Regions from separate parts of the Psychrobacillus sp. NPDC093200 genome, predicted to be linked through region 1. Evidence: predicted binding sites of a transcription regulator. Region 1 holds the regulator's gene; the other holds the start of a gene.
The links. The regulator Rex, encoded in region 1, represses fermentation and respiration genes when NADH is low (regulators of the CRP and FNR family bind a similar motif). The targets are predictions, from matches to a motif close to TTGTGAAATATTTCACAA.
Positions count from the first base shown of each region.

Region 1 (7,731 bases):
TAATACCGGTCCGGCTGGTCCTACCGGCAATACTGGTAATACCGGTCCGGCTGGTCCTACCGGCAATACTGGTAATACCGGTCCGGCTGGTCCTACCGGCAATACTGGTAATACCGGTCCGGCTGGTCCTACCGGCGCTACGGGCGACACTGGTCCGGCTGGCGCTACCGGCGCTACGGGAGCTACCGGCGACACTGGTCCGGCGGGCGCTACTGGTGCTACTGGCGCTACCGGCGACACTGGTCCGGCGGGTGCTACGGGAGCTACTGGTGACACTGGTCCAGCTGGCGCTACCGGCGCTACCGGGGCTACCGGCGACACTGGTCCGGCGGGCGCTACCGGCGCTACCGGGGCTACGGGCGGCACCGGTGCGGCGGGCGCTACCGGCGCTACGGGCGACACTGGTCCAGCTGGCGCTACGGGCGCTACCGGGGCTACTGGTGACACTGGTCCAGCGGGCGCTACGGGGGCTACCGGCGACACTGGTCCGGAGGGCGCTACTGGCGCTACCGGTGACACTGGTCCGGCTGGGGCTACTGGTGCTACTGGTGCTACTGGTGACACTGGTCCAGCGGGCGCTACCGGGGCTACCGGCGACACTGGTCCGGCGGGCGCTACCGGCGCTACCGGGGCTACGGGTGACACTGGTCCAGCTGGCGCTACCGGCGCTACCGGGGCTACGGGCGACACTGGTCCGGCGGGCGCTACTGGCGCTACCGGCGCTACCGGGGACACTGGTCCGGCTGGGGCTACGGGCGCTACCGGGGCTACGGGAGCTACGGGCGACACTGGTCCGGCGGGCGCTACTGGAGCTACTGGAGCTACTGGTGACACTGGTCCAGCGGGCGCTACCGGCGCTACGGGAGCTACGGGCGACACTGGTCCGGCTGGGGCTACCGGCGCTACCGGGGCTACCGGCGACACTGGTCCGGCGGGCGCTACTGGAGCTACTGGAGCTACTGGTGACACTGGTCCAGCGGGTGCTACTGGCGCTACCGGGGCTACTGGTGCTACGGGGGCTACTGGTGACACTGGTCCAGCGGGCGCTACCGGCGCTACGGGAGCTACCGGCGACACTGGTCCGGCGGGCGCTACGGGGGCTACTGGTGCCACAGGCGACACTGGTCCAGCGGGTGCTACTGGCGCTACCGGGGCTACTGGTGCTACTGGAGCTACTGGTGACACTGGTCCAGCGGGCGCTACCGGCGCTACGGGGGCTACTGGTGACACTGGTCCAGCGGGCGCTACCGGCGCTACGGGGGCTACGGGCGACACTGGTCCGGCGGGCGCTACCGGCGCTACCGGGGCTACGGGCGACACTGGTCCGGCGGGCGCTACCGGCGCTACCGGGGCTACGGGTACAGGGTTATCCGAATTCGCCTATATTTATAACTTACTTGCTCAAACAGTTGCAATAGAAGCGGACGTTCCTTTTAGTACAAATGGTGTTCTTACACCTGGAATTACACATGCTCCCGGAACATCTCCGATTCTATTTTCCACTCCAGGTATTTACGAGGTTACTTTCTCCGTGTCAGGCACAGAACCCAATCAATTTGCACTATTTTTAAATGGCACGGAGGTTCCAGGAACGGTCTACGGTCAAGGTGCCGGTACGCAGCAAAATAACGGGCAAGCGATATTCTCTATAGCAGCTGGTGATACTCTTACTCTTCGTAATCATTCTTCTTTTGCAGCGGTTGGCCTAGCTAGTGTCATCGGAGGCACACAAGCAAACGTAAACGCCTCTCTTGTCATAAAAAAATTAAATTAACTTTGAATGAACAATCTAATTCTCACAAAGAGTACGTGAATTTGAAAAGTGCTCCTAAGAATTAATGGATTAATCAGCGCTTATAGATATAGAGAAATATTGCATGATATTCAATTATTTTTCAAAGGGACTCTCCTAAAGGTCACTTGTAGATGAAAAGCCTTTAAAAAGTAGGAATTTACTCATCGCTATTGTTGCACAATTAAAAAGAGTAAAATACCACTCGTAAAACAGATAATACCCCGCCTACAGATTGCAGGCGGGGTATTATTTGATTAATCTACAGGAAATGTCTGGGCATTTAGGTAAATGTAATAACAATTAGGTTATAACGATTTAAATATCACCATTAACATTTAAGCACATATGACAAAAAACATGGAAGAAAAGGCCTCCCAACAGTTTAGCAAACTGATGAAAGACCTTCTCTAAAATTAGTCATATGCATTTTTTTACACACCGAAGTGGTCAAAAAGTGGTCAAGTAGTATAAAACAAACTGGAAAGCTCTCATTTACAAAGGCTTTCTGGTTCTTTTTACATCATGCCGCCCATTCCGCCCATGTCAGGCATACCCATGCCGCCAGCGCCTGCTGGTTCTGGGATGTCTGCTACTACTGCTTCTGTAGTTAAGAATAGAGAAGCTACAGATGCAGCATTTTGAAGTGCTGAACGAGTTACTTTAGTTGGATCTACGATACCTGCGTCGATCATGTTCACCCATTCGCCAGTTGCTGCGTTGAAGCCCATGCCGATGTCTTCGCGTTTTAGACGATCTACTACGATAGATCCTTCTAAGCCAGCGTTGTTAGCGATTTGACGAACTGGCTCTTCTAATGCACGAAGTACGATACGAATACCAGTTGCTACGTCGCCTTCTTTTGTTTCTGCAAGCTCAGCTACTTTGTTGTATACGTTTACTAGTGCAGTACCACCACCAGATACGATACCTTCTTCTACAGCTGCGCGAGTTGCGTTAAGTGCATCTTCAATGCGAAGCTTGCGTTCTTTTAGTTCAGTTTCTGTTGCTGCTCCTACTTTCACTACAGCTACTCCACCAGCAAGCTTAGCAAGACGCTCTTGAAGTTTTTCTTTATCGAATTCAGAAGTTGTATCTTCTAATTGGCCACGGATTTGAGCAACACGGCTAGCGATGTTTTTTGTATCTCCGTTACCTTCTACGATTGTTGTGTTGTCTTTTGTTACTACTACTTTAGAAGCGCGTCCTAATTGAGTGATGTTCGCAGATTTTAGGTCTAGTCCTAAATCTTCTGTGATTACTTCTGCACCAGTTAGGATAGCTATATCTTCAAGCATTGCTTTACGACGGTCACCGAATCCAGGAGCTTTAACAGCTACTGCATTAAATGTTCCGCGTAATTTGTTTACTACTAGAGTAGCTAATGCTTCCCCTTCTACATCTTCAGCGATAAGTAAAAGTGGTTTGCCTTGTTGAACTACTTGCTCAAGCACTGGTAAGATTTCTTGAATGCTAGAGATTTTTTTGTCTGTGATTAAGATATATGGATTGTCTAGGTTAGCTTCCATTTTATCTGAATCAGTTACCATGTATGGAGAAGCATAACCGCGGTCGAATTGCATACCTTCTACCACATCAAGCTCTGTTGTGAATCCTTTAGATTCTTCGATTGTAATAACTCCATCGTTACCAACGCGCTCCATAGCTTCAGCGATTAGCTCACCAACTTCTTCATCACCAGATGAAATAGCAGCTACTTGAGCGATAGATTCTTTACCTTCGATTTGTTTAGAGATTGCTTTTAGCTCTGTCACAGCAGAAGCTACAGCAAAGTCGATACCTTTACGAATACCAACTGGGTTAGCTCCAGCAGTTACGTTTTTAAGTCCTTCACGAATCATAGATTGTGCAAGAACAGTTGCAGTTGTTGTACCGTCACCAGCGATGTCATTAGTTTTAGAAGCAACCTCTGCCACTAATTTCGCACCCATGTTTTCGAATGCATCCTCTAGCTCGATATCTTTTGCGATTGTTACACCATCGTTAGTGATAAGTGGTGAACCAAATTTTTTCTCTAGAACTACGTTACGACCCTTTGGCCCTAAAGTTACTTTTACAGCGTCTGCTAATTTATCTACCCCACGTAGCATTGCACTACGAGCGTCTTCACTAAATTTAATTTCTTTTGCCATGTTAATATGCCCTCCTAATTTTTCTTTTTAAGTTCTTTTATTAGCCAATTACAGCAAGAATATCGCTTTCGCGTAAGATTAAATAGTCGTGGCCTTCATATTTTACTTCAGTTCCAGCATATTTAGAGAAGATAATACGGTCCCCTTCTGCTACGTCTAATTCAACGCGGTTTCCGTTTTCTAGTACTCGTCCAGTACCTACTGCAACGACTTTACCCTCTTGTGGTTTCTCTTTAGCAGAGTCTGGAAGTACGATGCCAGATGCTGTTTTTTCCTCAGCTTCGATTAATTCGATTACAATACGATCACCTAATGGTCTTAACAAGTGAAACTACCTCCCTAAAATAGTTGAATTTATTTTTATTAGCACTCTCACACTTTGAGTGCTAACACACTTATAATAATAATTAAACTTAGAAGAATTTGCAAGTGAGAACATCATTTTTTTTAATAATTTTTAACGCTCTAATCCTCAGTTGGTTTAAAACCTATGAGGCTTCTAGTTTTTGAAAACGAAGATACTAAAGTTGACTATTAAAAATGATTATAAAATGGCTAAGGAGCGATTTTATTTTTGTTTTCCTTTACAATAAGGCTAAGGCTAGTACATCTGACAAAAGCAAGATTATCTATTTACTATCCTGATTAGTAAACTTATAAAAGCAACTGCTATAAATAGAAAGGATATTTAGATGAAACAACAAAAGACAGGTTTATACATATTAATCACCTACTGTGTGATGCAGCTCTCCGGTGCATTATTTGCTCCTCTTCTACTAATAATCTTTAACTATTTCGGCTTAGAAAACGCCAGGTACCTAGCTTCTGGATGGTGGGTTTTCCTTGGAATGGGAATTGCTACAGCTATCACCTTGCTTATGATTCGCCAAGACAAGAATTTTATACGACCTTTAAAAGGGAAGGCATCTGGTCTTCCCGGAGCAATTGGCTGGGGAATTCTTGGCTTTCTCATGGTTTTGTACGGCCAAACATTAGCTGCTAATATTGAAATTAGATTTTTTGGTATAGAAGCTGGTTCTGAAAATACGTCGCAGTTTATGGATCTTGGCAATTCAGTACCTTTTGTCTTTTTCTCCATTGTGCTCTTCGCACCTATTTTAGAGGAGCTTATATTCCGTCGCATCATTTTCGGAACTTTACTGCCTAAAACGAACTTCTTTGTAGCAGCGCTCGTTAGCTCACTGTCCTTTGCCGTCATTCACTTTGAGTTCACACACATACTAATATATGCTGTGTCTGGGTTTATATTCGCTTTCATTTACTATAAAACAAAGCGAATAATCACCTCTATTATTGCCCATATGCTACTTAATGGATTCGTAGTAATTGTTCAGCTGTATAATGAAGAAATCGTCAACTTTTTAAAAAGACTTGCTGAGTTGCAGCAATAAGGGGTAATCATAATGACTTTTTCATTTGTAAGTTTTCCTACAATAGAAACAGAAAGACTCATCCTCCGAAAAGCAATCGAACGGGATGCAAAGGATATTTTAGAGTTATATTCTAATGAAAACGTAGTACAGCATATGGCCATTGGTCCCTTTACTTCTGTTGAAGATGCTCAGGGCGAAATTAGTTGGTACGAGAAAATTTTTCTCGAACAAACTGGTATGCGCTGGGTAATAGAAGATAAAATAACCTTAAAAGTAATCGGTACTTGTGGTTATTTAAACTATGAGGCTGAGCATAAGCGTATAGAAATTGGCTATGATCTTTCACCTAATGCTTGGGGAAAGGGAATTATGACGGAGGCGCTTAAGCCCATCATTCATTTTGCCTTTCATGATATGAACATGAACAAAATTGAAGCTGAGGTCACTTCAGAGAATGATGCCTCCCTTCACCTTTTGAGTAAGCTAGGCTTTCACAAAGATGGAGTCCTAAGACAGCATGAGTTTGAAAAGGGACGCTATATCGATCTTGCTATCTATTCCCTACTAAAAAGCGAATATAAATAGGAAAGCCTTCGACTAGATAATAGTCGAAGGCTTTTTTTCTTATAAGATTGGTATCAGCGCCCGCCTTGCCCCTCGAGGTCAAATGGACAAAAGCTCCGGTGGCTGAGGAACTGCCTCCTCGCTTTTCTCCATTTGCTTGTCGGGGCAGACATAGGCGCTTGCGCTTTTCTTAGATCTCGTTTCGAATCATGTAGATGAGTGTTTGAAGTTCAACTGAAAGGTCAATCGTATGTACGCGAATCTCATCTGGAGTACTTATTGGGACTGGGGTGAAGTTTAAAATTCCTTTTACATTAGAGCCCACTAAAAGATCAGCTACTTCCTGAGCCGCACGACTCGGAAGTGTAAAAATCACTAATTCAATTCCGTATTCCTTTAGCTTTTCCAACATCACACTAGAATGAAATACAGGAATGTCACTAATTATCGTTCCTTCGAGTGGTGCCTTCGTATCGAATGCCACTACAATTCTAGTGTTATGGTTTTTTTGAAAGTTATATTTTACAAAAGCTGTTCCTAAGCTACCAACACCTATTAGTGCGACCCGTGCCGCCTCATCTTGGTCTAGTGTTTTTCTGAAAAACTCAAGTAGATGGGGTACATCATAGCCGTACCCTTTCTTTCCTAGCGCACCGAAATGAGAAAAATCTCTTCGGATGGTTGCTGAATCTATCTTCATCGCTTCACTTAGCTGTTGGGATGAAACTCGTTTATGATCTGCATTATGAAAGCTTTGTAAAAATCTATAATATAAAGGAAGTCGTTTCATTGTCGCTTGAGGGATGCGAGGTACATCACGTTTCATAAGTGTCCTCCTATTGTATAAGGCAAATTCATTTTTACACGTAACCTTTCTTTTATTGTAAAGGGAGAACGTTGCAACGACAAGTCCTATCTATTACACTTAGGATAGAATTGAGGTGCAAATTAACGTGATTGTTTTACAAGTAAACCAAGTAACTAAATCCTTTAACGGTGAAGATATATTAACAAACGTAAAGTTAGAAATTCAAGACCGCGACCGAGTTGCACTGGTTGGGCGTAATGGTGCGGGAAAATCTACTTTACTTAAAATAATTGCTGGAGAAATGTCATACGATTCCGGTGACATTATTATGCCTAAAAATATTAGACTTGGCTATTTAGAGCAGCATGCGGGTCTTGAATCGAAGCTGACGATTTGGGAGGAAATGAAATCCATTTTTAGTCATTTGATTGATTCTGAAAGAGAACTGCGCTCACTAGAAGCACAAATGGCTGACCCTTCTATCTATGAAGATTCAGAAGCCTATGCTAGAGTTGCAGCTACCTATGACGAGCTTCAGCTTGCCTTTAATGAGGCTGGTGGATACCGCTTTGAATCGGATATCCGCTCCATCTTACATGGTATGCAATTTTTCCCGGAGGATTATGATAAGCCAGTACAAGCGTTATCCGGGGGACAAAAAACGAGATTAGCATTAGCTAAAATGCTGTTGAGCAAGCCCGATTTACTTATACTCGATGAGCCTACAAACCATTTAGATATTCAAACACTCAGCTTCCTTGAAAACTATTTGAAAAACTATAGTGGTGCCATTTTGATTGTATCCCATGATCGATATTTCCTAGACCAGGTAGTAAATTTAGTGTATGAGGTTTCACGTCATAACGTTACGAGATACGTAGGTAACTATAGCGCGTATTTAACACAGAAAGCGAAAAATTATGAGCTCGATAAAAAGAAATATGAGAAGCAGCAGGAGGAAAAAGCAAAGCTAGAGGACTTTGTTAGCCGTAACCTGGCGCGTGCATCTACAACGAAGAT
Region 1 covers NZ_JBNNVC010000007.1:35,212-42,942, reverse strand. Annotated here, with positions in the region: gene ACQKNZ_RS18710 (BclA C-terminal domain-containing protein) at 1-1,774, shown strand, start outside; gene groL (chaperonin GroEL) at 2,311-3,945, opposite strand; gene groES (co-chaperone GroES) at 3,986-4,270, opposite strand; gene ACQKNZ_RS18695 (CPBP family intramembrane glutamic endopeptidase) at 4,638-5,357, shown strand; gene ACQKNZ_RS18690 (GNAT family N-acetyltransferase) at 5,370-5,924, shown strand; gene ACQKNZ_RS18685 (redox-sensing transcriptional repressor Rex) at 6,094-6,729, opposite strand; gene ACQKNZ_RS18680 (ABC-F family ATP-binding cassette domain-containing protein) at 6,857-7,731, shown strand, end outside.

Region 2 (7,731 bases), on a different contig from region 1:
GATCGCCATCGTAGTGATCGAGAAGATACTATTTGATAATGGACCTTGACCCATTGTAAAGAAGTGATGCGCCCATACGACAAAGGATAGGACAGAAATAACTACCATGGAAGCAACCATTGACTTATAGCCATATAGATTGCGTCGAGCAAAGGTTGATATAATCTCACTGAATAAACCGAATGCCGGTAGTATTAGAATGTATACCTCCGGATGTCCCCAAACCCAGAACAGGTTAGCCCAGAGCATATCCATTCCGCCATTGTCCGTTGTAAAGAAGTTTGTCCCAAACAGTCTATCCATTGTTCCCATTGCTAGTAATACAGTTAATACTGGGAAAGCGAAAACGATAATGATGTTTGCGATAAACGCTGACCATGTGAACATTGGCATTTTCATTAAAGTCATACCAGGTGCTCTCATTTTCAGGATAGTTGTAATAAAGTTAATACCAGTCATCAATGTACCAAGACCAGCTATTTGAATAGCAATCATGTAATAGTTCGTACCAACAGATGTACTGAACTCATTGCCTGCAAGTGGGAAATAAGAAGTCCAACCTGCATCAGGCGATCCACCTACGATGAAGGAAATGTTGAATAATCCCATACCCATAAAGAACAGCCAGAAGCTAAGTGCATTTAAACGTGGAAACGCTACATCTCTTGCTCCAATTTGTAATGGAATAACATAGTTAAAGAAAAAGATGATAAACGGCATTGCCATAAATAAAATCATTACTACTCCATGAGTGGAGAAGACTTCATTATAATGCTGTGAATCTAAAAATGTGTTTTCTGGCATCGAAAGCTGATAGCGCATCATAATGGCGTCAACGCCACCACGGAACAGCATCAATAATGCTGTAAGCAAGTACATAATACCAATACGCTTATGGTCTACTGTAGTAATCCATTCACGCCAGAGGTATCCCCATTTCTTAAAGTAGGTAATACCTAAAACTATTGCAACCATCGTAAGGCCAATTCCGACCATGGATGCATATATCAAAAAGCTTGGATGTGGTACGGCAAAGCGATCAAAGAAATCCATACTTTTGTTTCTCCTTTCAGGAATCTATAGCTTTTACTATAGTAATCTTGTAATCCTTCAATTAATGCTGAGAATGATCTGATTCCTCAGTTTCATTAGTTTGTCCATGATTCTCATGCTCGGACTTCTCATCCTTATCAGTTGATTCATGGTGCTCGTGTTCAGATTCCTCTGCATTATCGCCATGGTCATGACTAGGAGCAGGTGAGAATTCTAAATGTGTTCCTGTATAAGTTGAACGGCCAAGATGACCTGGTTCTAATAATTCCTCAAACTTCTCTTCTGTAAGAGCAGGTGCAGTTTCATGTACTTCCTCTACCCAATCCTCAAAATCGGCATTAGACATAGAGGTAACATCAAAGACGTTTTCTGCAAATCCAGATCCACTGAAGTTCGCATTTCTACCCATGAACTCGCCTTCAACATCGGCAGCTAAGTGTAACGTAGTCACCATATCAGACATCGCATACTTTTGCCCGCCTAGCTGTGGAATCCAAAAGCTAGTAATTGGTCCGTGGGAGTATAGTTTAAACTCAATCGCACGGTTAGCTGGGATATATAAGTAGTTAACCGTTTCAATACCTTGTTCAGGATAACTAAAATGCCATTTCCAGTTAGAGGAAGATGCATAAATGATTAATGGTTCCTGATCTTCATAGCCTTGAGGCGTCGACTCTACAATATAGTTACTTCTAACAGAAACGATTGAAAGAAAAATAACTATTATAATAGGAATACCGATACAAATTGCTTCCACAATCGGACTTCCTTCTATATGAGGTGGCTCGTAATCCGCGCTTTGTTTAGAAGCACGGTATTTTATTAACACAAAAACTAAGATAGCTAAAACGACAATCACAATCCCCGACATTAGGAAAATAGATAACATAATATCATTTGCCTGTGCCTCGGCTTGAGGGCCTTTAGGGTCTAAAACAAGTAATGGCTCACATCCTGTTAACACAGTGACAATAGTGAAAATCATCGTCAAGAGAGCCCACTTCAATTTTAATTTCATCGTTGTACCCCTTTCCAATCTATTATAAAAAGCTAAGGTAACTAGTGTTGCTTTCAAAGAATTCCTCTCTGTGCCTCTATCTTATTACCATGCCTTCAAAAAAACGAATATAAAAACCGGACTTCACGAATTGTTCAAGAAGATTTGAACGTTCTTTAACACAATTGTGAAATATTTAAGAAAGTGTCAACTTCGTTCATAATTATGGGCTTAATTGGTATTTATGTACTTTTTGTTTGAGCAGTTTCAAGTAATGTTGTTCATTTTTTATCGTGGAAAGGGCTCTAAAACGAAGAAGTAGGATGTCTTATTAGAGATAGAAAGGACATAAATTGGTAGCCATATTGAGGTTAGCAGAACAAGCATTAATAACTAACGGAGGACCACAAAGTAAATAAAATTCTAAATATGCCATTAACAAAGTTATATCTACATAGCAAGCTAATGGAATTCTAAATAATATTTTATCCTGTTGATTGAAGCGACAGGCGGCGACTCCAGTGGGATGAGTGAGACAGATGAGACATCACAAACGACGCGCAAGCGGCGGTGATGGCTCATCGCTCACCCCACGGAAAGCGACCGCCTAAAGCGGAAATCTATCATCTATATTCAAAATTTAAGTGTAAATTAATTCGATTTAATGGCTAAATATATCGGTATAATTTTTCATTCTAACTTATCAAATTCATCCTCCACCTGTGATTGAAGCGTCAGGCGGCGACTCCAGTGGGATGAGTGTGACAGATGAACCATCACAAACGACGCGTAAGCGACGGTGATGGCTTATCGCGCACCCCACGGAAAGCGACCGCCTAGAGCGGAAATCTACCATCTATATTTAAGTGTAAACTAATTCGATTTGATGGCTAAATATATCGGTATAATTTTTCATTCTAACTTATCAAATTCATCCTCCACCTGTGATTGAAGCGTCAGGCGGCAACTCCAGTGGGATGAGTGTGACAGATGAACCATCACAAACGACGCGTAAGCGCGGTGATGACTTATCGCGCACCCCACGGAAAGCGACCGCCTAGAGCGGAAATCTAACATCTATATTCAAAATTTAAGTGTAAATTAATTCGATTTAATAGCTAAATATAACGGTATAATTTTTTTCATTCTAACTTATCTAATTCATCCTCCACCTGTGATTGAAGCGTCAGGCGGCGACTCCAGTGGGATGAGTGAGACAGATAAGACATCACAAACGACGCGTAAGCGACGGTGATGGCTTATCGCTCACCCCACGGAAAGCGACCGCCTAAAGCGAAAATCAGCCATCTATATTAATAGTTCTTATTAACTCAGATATAACTCTTGCGCTTTTCTTATATATTAGATTAGGTAATAATGTTTGTTTGTCTGAAAGAATCGAATGGGTGTATGGGACTATTTTTAAAACTTTTCAGTAACTATTAGATAAATTATTCACAATACATTTCTATTTCAGTAAAGATTTTACTAATCCTGACGATAATCAAAGAGTTAATAAGAATATTATCCTGGAGGTTAAAAAGATGAACTTAGAAATGTTAGGCAAACAATTTATCGCTGGTGAATGGAGAGACGGAAACAGTAGTCTCGTGTTAAATAATACAAACCCTTACAATGACAAGCCTATTAATACATACAAGCTAGCAAATGTAGAAGATATAGATTTAGCTTACAAGGCTGCACATGCAGCGAAGCTAGAATGGGACAAAGTAAATCCTTATAAAAAACGTGATATCTTAGAAAATGCAGTAAAATATATGGACGAGCATGAGGAAGAAATCACCTCTATTATTATGGAAGAACTAGGTGGTACTAGACTGAAGGCTGCATTCGAAATCGGTCTTGTTAAAAACATCATTAAAGAGGCAGCTACCTTCCCATTAAGAATGGAAGGGAAAATTCTACCTTCTACAATAGATGATGTGGAAAATAGACTATACCGAATTCCTGCAGGCGTTGTAGGAGTTATTAGCCCATTTAACTTTCCATTCTTCTTATCGATGAAATCTGTTGCACCTGCACTAGGAGCTGGAAATGGTGTCGTATTAAAACCTCATGATGACACACCAATTATGGGTGGAACGCTAATCGGAAAAATCTTTGAAGAAGCAGGCGTACCGAAAGGACTAATAAATGTCGTTGTGACAGATATCAAAGAAATTGGCGATGCATTTGTGGAGCACCCAATTCCAAGAATTATCTCCTTCACTGGTTCTACACAAGTAGGAAGCTATATTGGTCAGGTTGCTATTAAAAACTTCAAAAAGCCATTACTTGAGCTAGGCGGAAACAGTGCTTTTATTATATTAGAGGATGCTGATCTCGAGTATGCGGTAAATGCAGCTACCTTTAGTAGATTTACCCACCAAGGACAAATTTGTATGTCAGCAAATAGAATTCTTGTTCAACGATCTATTTATAAAGAGTTCACTGAAAAATATGCACAAAAGGTTTCTTCTCTTAAAGTCGGTGATCCATTAAATCCTGAAACAATTATTGGGCCAGTTATCAATGATCGCCAAGCTCAAACACTGCAAGCCTTGATCGAAAAAGGGATTGAAGAGGGTGCTACACCTTACCTTAAAGGGAATGTCACTGGAAGATTGCTAGAGCCAACCATTTTAACAGATGTTACAACTGACATGAGTGTTTCTCAGGAAGAGCTTTTCGGACCAGTAGTATGTGTTATTCCTTTTGATACAGAGGAAGAGGCAATTGATATTGCTAACAATACTCGTTTTGGGCTAAGTGGCGCTATTCATACCTCTAATCTAGAACGCGGAGTGGAAATGGCTAAGAAGGTACACACAGGGATGATTCATGTTAATGATTTAACGATTAATGATGAACCGATTGTAGCCTTCGGTGGTGAAAAGCAATCTGGCTTAGGTCGCTTAAATGGCCAATGGAGCTTAGATGAATTTACTACTTTAAAATGGATTTCAGTGAACTACGGTCAAAGAAACCTACCATATTAATAGAAAGAGTGAAAATTGATGGCAGAACATGATTTAATAAAAGCATTTGTTAAAGTTGCTCCACTGCTTAATGAGCTTGTCCAAGATGATATAACTGTTGGAATTTATGATACCGAGAAGCTGATCATTAATATTCCTGGTAAAACCTTTGCTTTGAATGTAAATCCAGGTGACCCATTAATGGAAGGGGATATCGTAACAAATGCGATTAGAACCGATTCTTCTTTATCGGCGGTCCTTCCAAAAGAGCTTTTCGGATTTCCGTTAATAGCTCGTGCACTACCTCTTCATGATGATGAGGGTAATGTAATTGGTGGTGTAGGAATCGGAACAAGCTTGGAAAAGGCAAACAAGCTATTTGAAATGGCTGAAAGCTTTTCTGTAATTGTGGAGCAAACAGCAGCAGGCATTGAAGATATAAGTGAATCGGTGACTTCACTTGCCGATCGAGTGACAGATATTACGTCTCAAATGAAAGCCGTAAGCTCTAGTGCAGAGCAAATCGGTGAAATTTCTTCCGTAGTTAAGGGAATATCAGACCAAAGTAATCTGCTTGGTTTAAATGCAGCGATTGAAGCGGCAAGAGCAGGGGATGTAGGGAAGGGCTTTTCCGTTGTAGCGAATGAAATACGTAAGCTAGCAACCAATTCGAAAGAAAATGTAAATCAGATTAACGACATAACAAAAAATATTCAAGGGCTTCTGTTAACGTTGAACCAAGCTTTCTCAGAGGTAAATACATTGACTGACAACCAATCCGGTTCCATTCAAGAATTTTCTGCAACTATTCAAGAAATAAGCTCTAAGGCACAAGAGCTAGCAACACTTGCACAAGAATCACTTAGTCAAGATAACTAAAATGAAAAGAGCAAACTGTCTTCATGACGGTTCGCTCTTTTTTTAAAGCTAGATTTAAGAGAGATATCTTTTACGAAGCTATTAACTTAAATCTACCATAATCTTGATAGCACCTTTTGCAGCAATTGCTACATCAAATGCTTCCTGGATATCGTCTAGCTTATACACTTGTGTAACGATAATTCCAATTTTCGTTGCTGGGTTAGATAGGTGTTCTACTACTTTAGAAATATCCTCGTGTGTGTATCCGCTTGCGCCAACGATTTGCACTTCCTTGGACATAATTTGAGACAAGCTTACTGGTACCTCCTGCTTGTACACAGCAATGATTGCAATTCTAGCCTTTGGTTTAACGATTTTCATCACATTTTCAAAAAGAATAGGTGCCCCTGCAGCATCTACAAATGCATCTACATCTGGCATCAGTTGTCCGTATACATTTACCTCGCCGAAGTGTTTCTTCAAGCCTTCCGCCAAGTCTTCGTTTAATGTATTGACTGTAACTGCACCTAGCTCAACTGCTTTTTCTAAACGCCATTCATCGATATCTACGACACATACATGTTGAATGCCTTCTGCGAGTAGACTTGCTGCAGCAGAAAGTCCGATTGCTCCAGCACCTAGCACAACGACCTTGTCTGAAGGCTGAGGATTTACACTGAATGCACCGTGACGACCAACGCTCATTGGTTCCATTAGGGCTGCAGTCTCTGGAGATACAGAAGAGTCGATCTCATATAGGTTCACATTTAATGCAGCATCCTCAATCGATACATATTGAGAAAATCCACCACATTCAAGTGATTTTCTTCTTCCTGCACGTTTTGCCGTGATAGGGTTTACTCCAACCATCATACCGATTTTAATATCAGAAGAAACCTCTGAACCTACTTCTACCACTTCACCAACCATCTCGTGTCCAAATTCAGCCCCGAAGGAAATGCCCATTTCAGATCCAACCTTAACGATGTTGATGTCTGTACCACAAATACCTCCACGAAGATTACGGATCAATACATCATTGCTACCAATTGTTGGAATTGGTCTTTCCTCTACACGAACGTCATTTTTCCCATGGTAAATGGCTACTTTCATCATAATATTCTCTCCTTTTTGCTTCTATAATCTATTCTATTTCATCGTATAGGAGCAAAAAGTGTTTCGCAAACTACAATATATAGACATATGTAAAGTAAACAACAGAATGTCAGATAATGTAGTTTATCTTATTGAAATTAATAGGGAAATTAGCGAAAAGGATTCAGTTTGACCATTATTTGAGCTAAATATTGGGGAGTGTAGGGCATATCCTCACCGAGCCAAAGAGCAATTGTTCCGACCATAGCGGAGGTTCCATACCAGGCTGCAATATCTCTTGGAATGTCCTCCATAGCAGGAAAGGCTTGCTCCTGGTTGCTGTTTTGAAGGATTAGCTTTCTCAATAACTCCATGAGCTGCTGGGTAAAGCTAGGAATGTGCTTCGTCACTAGGAATACTTTAAAGAGCTTAGCATTTTGGGCGATATGCTCAAGCAATTCTATTAATGTTTCTAATTCGAAGCCTGGAGAGTAAGGTTCATCGTACTTATCCAGAAAGATAGTTTCGATAAATTTAATTCGTTCATCTACCATCTTTTCCACCATATCTGGTAAATCCTTATAGTGTAAATAAAAGGTCACTCGATTAATACCGGCACGTTTAGTTATGAGATTTACTGTAATTTTATTGAAATCCACTTCCTGCACTAATTCTAGAAAAGAATCTCTAATGAGCTGTCTAGTTCGAACAACTCGTGGATCTAATGGGTTCGATTCATGCAATGTT
Region 2 covers NZ_JBNNVC010000003.1:99,325-107,055, reverse strand. Annotated here, with positions in the region: gene qoxB (cytochrome aa3 quinol oxidase subunit I) at 1-1,053, opposite strand, end outside; gene qoxA (cytochrome aa3 quinol oxidase subunit II) at 1,115-2,071, opposite strand; gene ACQKNZ_RS14050 (aldehyde dehydrogenase family protein) at 3,595-5,049, shown strand; gene ACQKNZ_RS14045 (methyl-accepting chemotaxis protein) at 5,068-5,907, shown strand; gene ACQKNZ_RS14040 (zinc-dependent alcohol dehydrogenase) at 5,989-7,005, opposite strand; gene ACQKNZ_RS14035 (TetR/AcrR family transcriptional regulator) at 7,155-7,727, opposite strand.
Region 2: the regulator Rex is predicted to act here: its motif matches at 2,236-2,253, upstream of qoxA (cytochrome aa3 quinol oxidase subunit II).